Gemmatimonas sp.: one gene and its partner. The protein of the gene in region 1 interacts with the protein of each later gene in a pairwise test. Links are inferred from orthologs where the notes say so. Each region holds a gene or a part of one and is shown in the gene's direction. Other genes may lie near its edges.

Region 1 (7,202 bases):
CTCTGGCAGGATACCGTCGTCGCGATCGCCGAGCGCGTGGCCGGCGACTGGTGGCAACCGCGTGTCGTCATGCTCGGTGATGAGGCGGCGTCATGACGTCGGTCTGGTCCGACCCGGTCGGCCTGCCGATCGGCGAGTCCGGCGCCGTCATTACTGTCGGCACGTTCGACGGGGTGCATCGCGGGCATCACGATGTCCTCGCACGACTGGCCGCCTTGGCGGCCGAGACCGACCGACCCAGTGTCGTGATCACCTTCGAACCGCACCCGCTCGAAGTGGTTCGCCCGTCGGCCGCTCCGCCGCTGCTCACGCTGCACGACGAAAAACTCGAGATGTTTGCGCAGTCCGGCGTTTCCTATGTCGCGGTGCTCCCCTTCACGGCCACGTTGGCGGCGTATGAAGCGGAGCAGTTCGTCGATGCGGTGTTGCGCGAGCGGTTCCGCGTGGCCGAACTGCTCGTCGGACATGACCACGGATTCGGACGCGGGCGCCTCGGCGATATCGACGTACTCCGTGCACTCGGCGTGTCGCGCGGGTTCGGGGTGACCGTGCTACCGCCGGTGCACGCCGCGGACGGCCAGGCCATTTCGTCGACGGCCATCCGGTCGGCTATTCTGCAGGGTGATCTGCGGACCGCAGCGGCCGGACTGGGGCGCCCGTACAGCATCGCCGGTCGGGTGATCCAAGGCGACCAGCGCGGCCGATTGATCGGGTACCCCACTCTCAACTTGCAGTCCCCGCCGGCCCGCAAACTGCTCCCTCCCGACGGGGTCTACGCGGTGCGGGTGCAGACGCCGCAGGGGCCGTTCGGCGGCATGCTCAACCTTGGGCCGCGGCCGACCTTTGGCGATGCCTCGCGGCGGATCGAGACGCATGTCTTCGATGCGGCGCACGACTGGTACGGCGCGCCAATCCGGCTTGACCTGATCGATCGGATTCGCGACACGCGGACATTCGATGGAATCGGCGCCCTTCGAGCGCAGCTTGCCCACGATGAGGCCGCCGCGCGCGAGACTCTGCAGGGACTGGCTACCGCCACGACTACTGGACCCCTAAGTTAAGAGGCTAGGCGCATTTTGCGCCATTTCTCGCGTCTCGCTCCCCGACGCGCTGACATTACCTCTGGCCACCGGCATCGATGGCGAACCTGAAGTACCGCATCCTGCTCATCGTGGGACTCTTCGCGGCCTCCGCGTGGGCCCTCTTTCCGCGCACCGTTGTCGAACGGGTGAAGCGCGATGGCGTTTTCGTTTACGACACCGTGCGTCGCGTGCCGCTCAAGCGAGGTCTCGACCTCCAGGGCGGTATGCACCTGACGCTCGAGGTCGACGAGTCCAAGCAGGCGGTCGCGAACAAGTCCGAGGCGCTCGATCGTGCACTCAAGGTAGTGCGCCAGCGCATTGACGAGTTCGGCGTGTCCGAACCCGTAGTGCAGAAGGCCGGCAACGAGCGCATCATCGTGGAACTCCCCGGCATCGACGACGCGGAACGCGCGCAGGACGTTGTGCAGAAGTCGGCGTTTCTTGAGTTCCAGATTACCGATAAGACGCAGGCGTTTGAGAAGGTGATGCCGCGCTTCGACGAGATCGCCAAGAACGCAGGGCTCTCGGCAGCATCCGAAGCGAAGGCTGCTGGCGACACCGCCAAGAAGGGCGGCGCCACCTCGTTGCTCACGCAGCAGTCTGATTCCTCCAAGGACTCCACGGGAAAGGCGATTGCGTCCACGGGTGCCGATTCGACGGCCAAGACACCGGCCGTCGTGATCGGCGGTTTGTTTAGCACCAACGTGCAGCCCGGCCAAATCCCGGGTCAGTACATCGTGCCGGAGGCGTCGTACGCCGCCATCGAGCGTGCACTCTCCTTGCCGGCGATTCAGGGGGCCATGCCTCCGGGCAAGGTGATGCGCTGGGGCGTTGATTCGCTCGTCTCCGGCACCCAGCGTTTCTTTGCGCTGTACGTGCTCGACTCGCGTCCGATCATCACGGGTGAAGTGCTCACCGACGCGCGTCCGTCCACCGATCCGGTGGAAGGAAACGTCGTGCAGTTCACGCTGAACAACGAAGGCGCCCGTCGCTTCAAGGTCGAGACCGGCAAGCATGTGAGGGACAACATGGCCATCGTGCTCGACCAGCGCGTCGTGACGGCGCCGGTGCTCAACAGCGCGATCGGCCGCAACGGTCAGATTACGCTTGGCGGCGGAACGCTGCAGGCCGCACAGGATCTCGCGCTCGTGTTGCGTGCTGGTGCGTTGCCGGTGCCGCTCAAGGTGGCCGAAGTCCGCAGCATCGGTGCCAGCCTCGGTGCCGACTCGATCAACAAGGGTGCGCTTGCACTCGCCGTCGCGTTCCTGCTTATCGTCGTCATTATGATCGGCTACTACCGATTTGCCGGCATGCTGGCGGTCGCGGCGCTGCTGCTCTACCTCGTGTACACGCTCGCGGTGTTGGCCGGCTTCCATGCAGTGCTCACCTTGCCTGGACTTGCCGGCTTCGTGCTCTCCATCGGTATCGCCGTCGACGCCAACGTGCTGATCTTCGAGCGCATCCGTGAGGAGCTCGATCACGGCAAGTCCAACCGACTCGCGATCGACGAAGGCTTTCGCCACGCACTGAGCGCCATCATCGACACTTCGGCGACTACGATTCTGTCTGGCATGGTGCTGTATCAGTATGGCACGGGACCGGTGCGCGGCTTTGCCGTCACGCTTATCGCGGGCCTCGTGGCCTCGCTGTTCACGTCGATCTTCGTGAGCAAGACCTTCTTCATGATCTGGCTCAGCCGTACGCGCGGCAACCAGACGCTGAGCATCTGAGGACGCCATGCTGCGAATCTTTCACAACACCAAGTATGAGTTCGTCAAGCATTGGCGCATCGCCGCCGGCCTCACGGTCGCGTTCATCGTGGCAGGTCTCGTCACCTTCGGGATCACCGGTGGCGTGAAGTACAGCATCGACTTCACGGGCGGAACGCTCATGCAGGTCCAGTTCAAGCAGGCACCGGATGTTGCCGTAGTGAGGAGCACGCTCGACAAGGCAGGCATCGCGGGAAGCGAAATCCAGCAGTACGGCACAGCGACGGAGTACACCATTCGCGCTCGTGACGAGAAGCAGGTGGAAGCACAGGATGCCGGCGCCGAAGGTATTTCGAAGTTGATCGCAGCAGCCCTGGAGCAGCAGTTCGGCGCAGGGAACGTCACGATTGTGCGCACCGAGGCGGTTGGACCAAAGGTCGGCAGTGAACTGCGCTCTGGCGCGTTCACGGCGATGCTGATCGCGTCGTTGTTCACCCTCATGTATCTCGCGATCCGCTTCGACTGGCGCTTCGGTGCGGCGGCCGTGCTCTCCACCGCGCACGATATTCTGCTCACGATGGCGTTCATCAAGATGTTCAACATCGAGGTGTCGCTTACCGTGGTCGCGGCCATTCTCACGCTGCTTGGGTACTCGGCCAACGACACGATTATCATTTTTGACCGTGTTCGCGAAGATCTGAAGAAGCGGGCGAAGGGCGAGTCGCTCTCACAGGTGCTCGACCGCGCGATCAACGAGACGTTGCCTCGTTCCGTCATGACGCACGCCACCGTGCTGGCGTCCACGCTGGCGCTGCTGTTCATCGCCGGCGAGATCATCCGACCGTTCGCGTGGGTCATGACGTTCGGCGTATTTGTCGCCACCTTCTCCTCGATCTACGTCGCCGGTCCGTTTCTGATCTGGATTGAGTCGAAGTATCCGCGCACCACATCCGACTCCACGAGCCGGGCCGTCAACGCGGGTAACGACAACTCGGGCGACAAGAGTGCGCGGAAGGCGGAGCGTCTCGCCTCGCGTTAACGCGCATGATCGTCTTTTCCGATAGTCATGTACATCTGGCCGATCCCGCGTTCGCTGATGAAGCGGACGCGGTGATCCAGCGGGCCCGCGCAGTAGGTGCGCGGGCCCTTGTCTGTATTGGTGAGTCAGCTGCCACCGCGCTGCGGGCCCGGCGTCTGGCCGAGCGCCATGCGGGCTTTGTCTTCTTCACCGCTGGCGTCCATCCCCACGATGCTGCGGGCTGGGACGATGCCACCGATGCGCCCGCCATTCGTGATGCCGTCGCTCACGGAGCGGTCGCCGTCGGCGAGTGCGGCCTCGACACGCACTACGATCACGCACCGCGTGCACAACAGCGATACGCCCTCGACGCCCAACTCGCGCTCGCCGAGGAGTTGCACAAGCCGATCGTGTTGCATACCCGAGCGGCCGAGGCAGATACCGCCGAATTCCTGAAGCGGGCCGACGTCGCGCGCGTGCGGGGCGTGCTCCACTGCTACACCGGTTCGGCGGCGCTGGCGGAGGCCGCACTCTCCGTCGGATGGTTTGTTTCGTTCAGCGGCATCATCACGTTCAAGAGCTGGACTGACGACGCGTTGCTGCGGCTGGTCCCGAGCGACCGACTGCTCGTAGAGTCCGATGCGCCGTATCTTGCACCAGTGCCGCATCGTGGAAAGCGCAATGAGTCGGCGTTCGTGCCTCTGACGTTGGCCCGGTTGGCCGCCGTCCGGCAGCAGGATGTCGACGCTCTCGGTTGGCAAACGCTGCGCAATACGAAAGTACTGTTCGACCTGCCTGATGCCGTGGTAGCTGCCGAGCCCACCGCGACCTCGCTCGCTCATTCTTGATCACCTTCCAGCGCATCACCGACATGCCCATCGAGACCCTGCACACCGACCACGCACCGAAAGCGATCGGCCCCTACGCGCAGGCGGTTCGCGCCAATGGTTTCCTCTTTACGGCTGGTCAGATCCCGCTCGATCCCGTTTCGATGGAAATCGAGACCGGTGACGTGAGTGCGCAGACGGAGCGCGTACTCTCGAATCTGTCCGCCGTGTTGAACGAGGCCGGCGTGACCTGGAGCGACGTGGTAAAGACCACCGTCTTCCTGAAGTCCATGGACGACTTCGTCGCGATGAATACGGTGTACGCGCGCGTACTCGGCGACGCCCGTCCGGCGCGCTCCACGGTGGCCGTGGCCGGGCTCCCTCGAAACGTGAGCGTCGAGATCGAGCTCGTCGCGGCTCTCCCCGCGCGCTGAGGAGTATCAGAGACATGCTTCGCCTAGTTCCGCGCGCGCTGTTGGTACTGGCGCTAGTGGCGCCTGTTGGCGCGCCGCTGGTGGCGCAGCAGCGCGACTCGGTGACGGCGAAGCCGGTTCCCGCGCCGATCATCAAGCCGGCGGCTCCGGTCTCCCCGCTCACCCAGCGTGGCCGATTTACACCACCGCTCACGCCGAAGCGGGCGTTCCTCTACTCGTCGCTGTTGCCTGGCTTCGGGCAATCGCGCTTGGATCGCGGGACGTCCGGGGCGCTGTTCGCCAGCATCGAACTCGCGGCGATTGTGATGATGCGCCGCAGTCAGATGGATCTGAGGGAAGCGCGTCGATTCCAGATCGACACCTTGCCCGGCCAGTACCTGGTCTCTGGCGATTCAGTCGTCAAGAATGGGATCTTTACGAACGGATTCACGCGTGATCTGGTGCGAACGCGACGCCTGCACGTGGAAGATTGGATCGCCGTCGTCGCCTTCAATCACCTCTTTGCCGGCGCTGATGCGTTCGTCTCGGCGCAGCTGTGGGACGTGCCGCTCGAGCTGTCGGCGTATCCGCGCCCATCGGGCGCCGTGTTCGCTGCCACCATTCGATTCTGAGCATGATGCAGGCATCGCGCGGGGCGTCGATCGGGATGTTCGATTCTGGCCTTGGTGGTCTCACCGTCGCCAACGCCCTCATGCGGCGGCTGCCAGCGGAATCGCTACTCTATTTCGGCGACACCGCTCGCGTTCCGTACGGTCCCAAGAGTCCGGACACCGTACGACGCTACGCGTTACAGATTGGCGAGTGGCTGGTGCAGGAAGGCGTAAAATGCGTCGTCGTCGCGTGCAACACGGCCACCGCCCACGCCCTCGACGCGCTCCAGTCGACGCTGTCGGTCCCGGTCATTGGTGTTGTCGAACCGGGCGCTCGGGCCGCCGTGCGCGCGAGCCGCGGTGGACCAATCGGTGTCATCGGCACTAGCGGAACGATTGCGTCCGGTGCCTACACGAGGGCGATTCACCGGCAGTCACCAGACATCGACGTACGGGCCGAGGCGTGTCCGCTCTTCGTACCGCTGGTGGAAGAGGGTTGGATCGATCACCTCTCCACTCGACTGATTGCCCACGACTATCTGGCGCCAATGCGTGAGGCGCGGGTCGACACACTGGTGCTTGGCTGTACGCACTATCCGTTGCTGGCACCGGTCATCGCTGCCGAGATGGGGCCTGAGGTCCGGCTCATTGACAGCGCGGAAGAAACGGCGGCCGAAGTGGAACGCATCCTCGCCGAGCGCGGGCTGCTGCAGCACACGTCGGGCGAGCATGGGCGGGAACCGACACACCGTTTTGTCGCCTCAGACGCGCCGCAGCACTTCCTCGCGCTCGGCGGTCGCTTCCTCGATGTTCCGCTCACCGCTGTGGAGTACCACGTCTTCACCTGAGTCGCGCCACGCGCGCAACGAGATCCGATCGCTCTCGATGAGCAGATACTGTTGGTCGAGATACCACGCACCCGCGTTCGCATACCATCCGGCCCCGGCGCGCCGCAACATCGGCACGTGCGAGTGGCCGTGGATCACCAGGTTCGGACCGTCGGGCGCCGACAGCGAACGCGTGCCGACCGCAAGCAGGCCCCGACCTTCATCGCCCGCGCGCCGTGTTCGGCTCGTATGCGAAGAAGCGAGCGCAACACGCGACGCGAGATTCGGATGCAATAAGCCGAAGGCCCGGATCGCCAACGAATGGCGAAGGACCCGGCGGAGGCGGCGATACGGCGCGTCCTCCACCTCGCGCAGCCCATCCCCGTGGACGAGCTCGGCCCGCCAGGGCCCGATCGACCCAGCCCAGGGGTGCAGGGTGTACTGTGCGCCCGTTTCGGCCATGAGCTCGTCGCCGCCCCAGCAATCATGATTGCCGCCGATCCATAACACCGGAATTCCGGCGTCGTGGAGATCGGCCAGCGCCGCCAGCACCCGGAATCCCGTGCGAGGCATGGCGTGACGCCAGGCGAACCAGAAATCGAAGAGGTCGCCCATGATCACCAGCGAGCGGGCGCGCGACGGCACGTCACGCAGCAACCGCAGCAGAGCACGCTCAGCGTCCTTCGAAGCAACGCCGAGGTGTGCGTCGCCGAGA
Region 2 (5,921 bases), on another replicon or contig:
GCCTCGACGTGGCCAAGGGACAGCTCAACGCCCTCAAGGATGACCGGCTCGCCGCCCTGCAGGGCGCGCTCCGCGCGCTGCCCGCCGACGATCGCCGCGCGGCCGGCACCGCCTTCAATACGCTCAAGCAGGGCATGCAGGAAGCACTCGACGTCTTCGCGGCGCGACAGGCCTCGGCAGCCGGTGCCTCGACGTTCGATGCGACCATGCCGGCGCGCAGTGTGTGGCGTGGCTCGCTGCATCCGGTCACGCTCGTAATCGACGAGATCTGCGAGATCTTCCGCGAACTCGGATTCACGATCGCGCTCGGTCCGGAAGCGGAGACGGAGTGGTACAACTTCGGTGCGCTCAACTTCCCGCCTGACCATCCGGCGATGGAGCTGCACGACACGTTGTATCTCGGCAAGGACACGTTGCTGCGCACGCATACGTCGCCCGTGCAGGTACGCACACTGCAGCAGTACAAGCCACCGGTGCGAGTGCTCGCGCCGGGGCAGGTGTATCGCCGCGACTTTTTCGATGCGACGCACGCGCCGGCCTTCATGCAGCTGGAAGGACTCGCTGTGGATGAAGGTATTTCCTTCGTGGATCTCAAGGCCACGCTTGCCGAGTTCGCTCGTCGCTTCTACGGGGCCTCGCGTCGCGTGCGCTTCGGCCCCTCGTATTTTCCATTCGTCGAACCCGGCGCGCAGATGGATGTCGAGGTCGATCTGAACGACGGAAAGGGCCTGCGTTGGGTCGAGATTCTGGGCTGCGGCATGGTGCATCCGCACGTGCTCGATGACGCGGGACTCGATAGCGAGAAGTTCATGGGATGGGCGTTCGGTATGGGACCGGCGCGCATCGCGATGTCGCGCTACGACATCAGCGACATCCGCGTGCTGTACGATTCCGACGTCCGTTTCCTGGAGCAGTTCGCGCGATGATCGTTTCTCATGAATGGCTCAAGCAGTTCGTGCCGCACACGCGCTCCGCGCAGGACATCGGCGATGCGCTCAGCCGCCACTGCGTCACGCTCGACAACATCGAGCGGCTGGGTGCCGAACTCGCGTCGTTCGTCGTCGCGCAGGTCGTCGAAGCGGGTCGGCATCCCAATTCCGATCATCTCTGGGTGACCAAGGTAGACGACGGCAGTGGGACGCTGCTCGATGTCGTCTGCGGCGCGCCAAATGTCGTCGTGGGCACCAAGTATCCCTTCGCACGGACTGGCACGGTCATGCCGGGTGGCCTCAAGATCGAAAAGCGCAAGATTCGCGGGGAGACGAGCAACGGCATGCTCTGCTCGTCGCGGGAACTCGGCCTTGGTCAGGAGCACGACGGCATCCTGGCGCTCGAGACCGACGCGGTGCCGGGCACGGCGCTGCTCGACGTGCTGCCGATCGCCGATGCCCGATTGGATCTCGACGTGTTGCCGAACCGCCCTGATCTTCTATCGCACGTCGGCGTGGCGCGCGAAGTCGCCGCCGTGCTGGGCGTGCCGATGTCCGAGCGACCGGCCGAGATCTCGCCGGCGGCGCCGAACGTGCCGGTGCACAGTGCGCCGTCGAGTGCTGCCGGCGCGCACGCGACCGTACGGATCGACGATGCCGTCAGCTGCCCGCGGTACGTTGCGGCCGTGATCACCGGCGTACAGGTCGGGCCGAGTCCCGATTGGCTGCGCCAGCGTCTGGAGAGCATCGGCCAGCGCAGCATCAGCAACGTGGTCGATGCCACGAACTATGTGCTACACGGCCTCGGACAGCCGGTCCATGCCTTCGATCTCGCCAAGCTGTCGGGCAAAGGCATCGTAGTCCGGCCAACGGTCGATGGCGAATCGATTGTGACCCTTGATGGCACCTCGCGCGCGCTCGCGGCCGGTACCACCGTGATCTGCGACGGTGCACGCCCAGTCGCTCTGGCTGGTGTGATGGGTGGCCTCGACAGCGAAGTCACCGCGTCGACCACTGACGTGCTGTTGGAAGTCGCCGTGTTCGAGCCGAGGTTCGTACGTCGCGTGCGTCGTGTCGTGCATTTGTCCACCGATGCGTCGTATCGCTTCGAGCGCGGTGTGGACGGTGGCAACACGCTCGAGGTGGCGCGCACGGCTGCTGCACTTATTGCGCAAGTCGCCCATGGACAGGTGGTCGAGTTTATCGATGTGGGCGTGCCGACGGCCGCGCGGAATGCGGTGACGGTGCGTCCGTCGCGGCTCGCGCGCGTGCTCGGCGTCGTCGTCGCGCCGTCGGAGATTCGCCACCGCCTCGAGTCGCTGGGCTGTACCATCGTCGAGGACGCCCACGGGTTGGTCGTCACGCCGCCAACGTGGCGACATGACTTGCTCATCGAAGTCGACCTGATCGAAGAAGTCGCGCGACTGGTGGGATTCGACACGCTGCCCGACGAACTGCGGCCGTTCCGACCGGGCAATGCACCTGATCATCCGTTGCATCTCGCCGGTCGTCGCGTGCGCGATCTATTGGTGGGTATGGGTCTCGCTGAGACTCGTCCGATGCCGTTCACCAGCACCGGCAACGAGCACACACCGCGCGTGCGCAATCCACTGGCGGATGACGAACCGTTCTTGCGCGCGTCGATTCTCGACACGCTCGCCCGTCGTGCGGAGTACAACCTCACGCGTATGCAGGGCAATCTGCGCCTGTTCGAAGTCGGAAACGTGTTCATCGGCACGTCGGACCGACTTCCTCGTGAGGAGGTCCGCGTCGCGGCGCTGATCATGGGCGGTCGTCGTCCGGCCCATTTCACCGAGCCACAGCCGCCGGCGTTCGACGTGTGGGATGCGAAGGAGATCGCCGTGCGCGTGCTGGCCGCGGCGTTCCCGGGCAAGGCGGCTACAGCAACGGCTGGCGCCGGGCCGGCCATCTGGACGCTCGCGGTCGAGGGCCTGGGGGAAGTTGGTACGGTCGAAGCGGTCACGCTGGACCGTCCGGTCTGGGCGAGTGAGGCATTCGGTATCGAGGTCGTCTTGGGTGTGATGCCGTCGGCCGACGTGGCGCCGCCGCGCGCCCACGAACACACGGCCGCTCCGATCGAGCGGGAATCTCCGGCCTCGGCCGGGATCCGATTCACGTCGCTCCCGACCACGCCAGCGGCCGAGATCGATCTGGCCCTGCTGGTGCCGGACGGCGTCGCGGCCGCCACGGTCGAGCAGGCGCTGCGCCGTGCCGGTGGTGAACTGCTCGAGCAGGTCGCGCTGTTCGACGAATTCCGCGGAGCCGGCGTGCCAGAGGCGCATCGGAGCCTGGGTTGGCGGTTGACGTTCCGCCATCCGGAGCGCACCCTGCGGGACAAGGAAATCGAAGGTCGGCGCGCCCGCCTGCTGGATCTCCTCGATAAGGAACTCGGTATCCGTCCACGTGCGTCCTGAAACTGCCGCGTTTCGCGAACTCGATACGCTCGTTCGTAACCTCAGCGACCAGCTGGCGGGGTACCGCCGGCGGGCGCTGTCGGCTGAGTCGCGCACGCGTGAACTCGAACAACTGGTGGCCGAGCGGGACGGGACACTGATCGAGGTGCGGGCGGATGCCCAGCGATCGAATCAGACGCGGGCGCTGCTCGAAGCCAAGGTTCGAGAGCTCGAGGCCAAAGCTGAGCTGGCCAGGGCGGAAGTGGTGCGTGTGCAGGCAGCCTTCGCGGCGGCGGCGGAGGCGGCCACGCCGCAGGCGGTCGACAGTGAACTGGCCCGTGAAAATGAGCGGCTGCGGACCCGCCTCGCCGAGGCTGGGGAAAAAACCACCCAACTGGGCGAGCGCGTGCGCTTTCTCCGTCAGCAGATCGGCCACGGAGCGGAGCGATGATCGACAGCAAGCTGGTGGTCAAAGTCCGGATCGTCGGCGAGGAGTACACGCTTCGAACCGAAGCCTCACCGGAGCATACCAAGGCGGTGGCGGAACACGTCGATCGGACAATCCGAGCCATCATGGGCGGGAGTTCCACGATGGAAACGCAAAAGGCGGCGATCCTGGCCGCGCTGCAGATCACCGACGAGCTGTTCCGCGAACGCTCGGCCGTTGAGTTGCTGACCACGGACATCAAACAGCTGGCCACCGATATTCGACCGCTGCTGCCTCCCGCCAAGCGTGGCGAGGACGGCAATCTGGTCTGAGCAGCGGCCCGTCAGCCGACAATGCGTGGGCGAGACGGTGGTCGTCTGGTGCTCCCCGTTGCGGGTCCCCCGACGCGTCCGTACGTTCTGAAAGTCAATGGCATGCGCGCACCCCTGTGCCGCGGCAGCGGAGGTCGCTCCCTCTCCGCCGGCCGCGGCGCATCGTGATAGTCGCCCGTGCCGTGCGCACGATAGATCTGCTGGAAAACGATCAAGAACCCGCGATCAACCGCGGTGGAGCATAGATCCTCATGGGCGAGATTCCCGCAGCGGCGCTAGTTGGCGCCCTTGGGTTTATCGCGGCTGTCGTCGCGTACGTTGTCGGACGACAGTCGTGGCGTAAAGTGGAGACGACCGAGCAACAGCGCGCCCTCGTCGTCGCCGAAGAGGGTGCAGTCCGCGTCATCGATGAGGCGAAGCGCGAGGCGGAGACGCTGAGGCGGGGCGCGATCGTCGCCGGTAAGGAGGAAGTCCTCCAGCTGCGGGAGTCGCACGAGCAGGATGTGCGGCAGCGCCGCGTCGAGCTCGAACGCGAGGAAAAGCGGGTACTCGAGCGCGAAGCCCAGCTGGATCGTGCGCGCGAGTCGCTCGAGAGCCGCGAGCAGGAAGTGCAGCGTCGGGGATCGGAGCTGGGGCGACGAGAGGCGGTCGCTACGTCAAAAGAACAGGAAATCGACAAACTCGTCGCTGACGAACGGCGCAAGCTCGAGCAGTTGGCGGGTCTCAGCGCGGATCAGGCGAAGGCCGAGCTGATTCGCCGGCTTGAGGACGAAGCGCTGGCGGATGCGGCCAGTCGGCTGCGCGAGATTCGCGAGTCCGCCAAGCGCAACGCGGACCGGGAGGCCAAGAAGATCGTGGCGCTCGCCGTGCAACGTGTCGCGGCCGAAACCACGGCCGAGACCACGGTATCGGCTGTATCCCTGCCGAATGACGAGATGAAGGGACGTATCATCGGCCGCGAGGGGCGGAACATCCGCGCCTTTGAATTGGCGACCGGTGTGGACGTGATCATCGATGACACGCCGGATACGGTGGTGGTGTCCTGCTTCGATCCGGTCCGTCGCGAGACGGCGCGCCTCGCGCTCGAGAAGCTCGTGAGCGACGGGCGCATCCATCCGGGGCGCATCGAAGAAGTGGTCGCGAAGGCTCGCAAGGAAGTCGAAGTCGCGATCATCGAGACCGGCGAGCAAGCCGCGTACGATGTCGGAGTGGCGGGACTGCACCCCGAGCTCATCAAGCTCATCGGCCGCATGAAGTGGCGTACCAGTTATGGCCAGAACATTCTGTCGCACTCCAAGGAAGTCGCGTGGCTGGCCGGCATGATGGCCGCGGAACTCGGGCTCGATGTCGCGCTCGCGAAGCGTGGCGCGCTGTTGCACGACATCGGTAAAGTGCTCACGCATGAGCACGAAGGCACCCATGTGCAACTCGGCGTCGAAGTCGCCACCAAATACGGAGAGAATCCGTTGGTGGTGAATTGTATCGCGGCCCACCACGACGACGTGCCGCACGAGAGTGAAGTGTCGGTGCTCGTGCAGGCCGGCGACAGCATTTCCGGTTCTCGCCCCGGTGCGCGGCGCGAGGCCTTCGAGACCTACGTGAAGCGGCTGGAGGGACTGGAGAAGATTGCGTCGAGCTATCGCGGTGTGGAGCGAGTGTTCGCCATCCAGGCCGGCCGGGAGATTCGCGTCGTCGTCACGCCGGAACAGGTGGACGACACGCGCATGACAGCGCTTTCGGAAGAGATCGCGCGTCGCATCGAGTCCGAGCTTCAGTATCCTGGGCAGATCAAAGTCGTGGTCATTCGAGAGAGCCGGGC

What was found. Proteins that work in one complex are often made in the same cells at the same time.
Region 2: the proteins of secD (region 1) and pheT interact in binary tests that used the Escherichia coli proteins (3 or more experiments, as listed by UniProt). The link is inferred for Gemmatimonas sp. from one-to-one orthologs.

The regions. Positions count from the first base shown.
Region 1 is NZ_JANPLK010000042.1:79,275-86,476, forward strand. What follows is about bases 641-3,475. They hold secD (protein translocase subunit SecD), read left to right. Parts: upstream 641-1,138; coding sequence 1,139-2,812; downstream 2,813-3,475. Other genes in these bases: RMP10_RS11060 (bifunctional riboflavin kinase/FAD synthetase), read left to right, coding at 641-1,061; secF (protein translocase subunit SecF), read left to right, coding at 2,820-3,475. Outside these bases: tRNA pseudouridine(55) synthase TruB, read left to right, coding at 1-96; more of RMP10_RS11060, read left to right, coding at 93-640; more of secF, read left to right, coding at 3,476-3,830; RMP10_RS11075 (TatD family hydrolase), read left to right, coding at 3,836-4,657; RMP10_RS11080 (RidA family protein), read left to right, coding at 4,681-5,070; RMP10_RS11085 (hypothetical protein), read left to right, coding at 5,085-5,681; murI (glutamate racemase), read left to right, coding at 5,684-6,508; RMP10_RS11095 (UDP-2,3-diacylglucosamine diphosphatase), read right to left, coding at 6,422-7,202. UniProt on the Escherichia coli protein: Part of the Sec protein translocase complex. Interacts with the SecYEG preprotein conducting channel. SecDF uses the proton motive force (PMF) to complete protein translocation after the ATP-dependent function of SecA.
Region 2 is NZ_JANPLK010000043.1:42,672-48,592, reverse strand. The notes cover bases 523-3,643. They hold pheT (phenylalanine--tRNA ligase subunit beta), read left to right. Parts: upstream 523-922; coding sequence 923-3,364; downstream 3,365-3,643. Other genes in these bases: RMP10_RS11370 (hypothetical protein), read left to right, coding at 3,354-3,643; pheS (phenylalanine--tRNA ligase subunit alpha), read left to right, coding at 523-926. In the rest of the region: more of pheS, read left to right, coding at 1-522; more of RMP10_RS11370, read left to right, coding at 3,644-3,794; RMP10_RS11365 (cell division protein ZapA), read left to right, coding at 3,791-4,102; rny (ribonuclease Y), read left to right, coding at 4,354-5,921.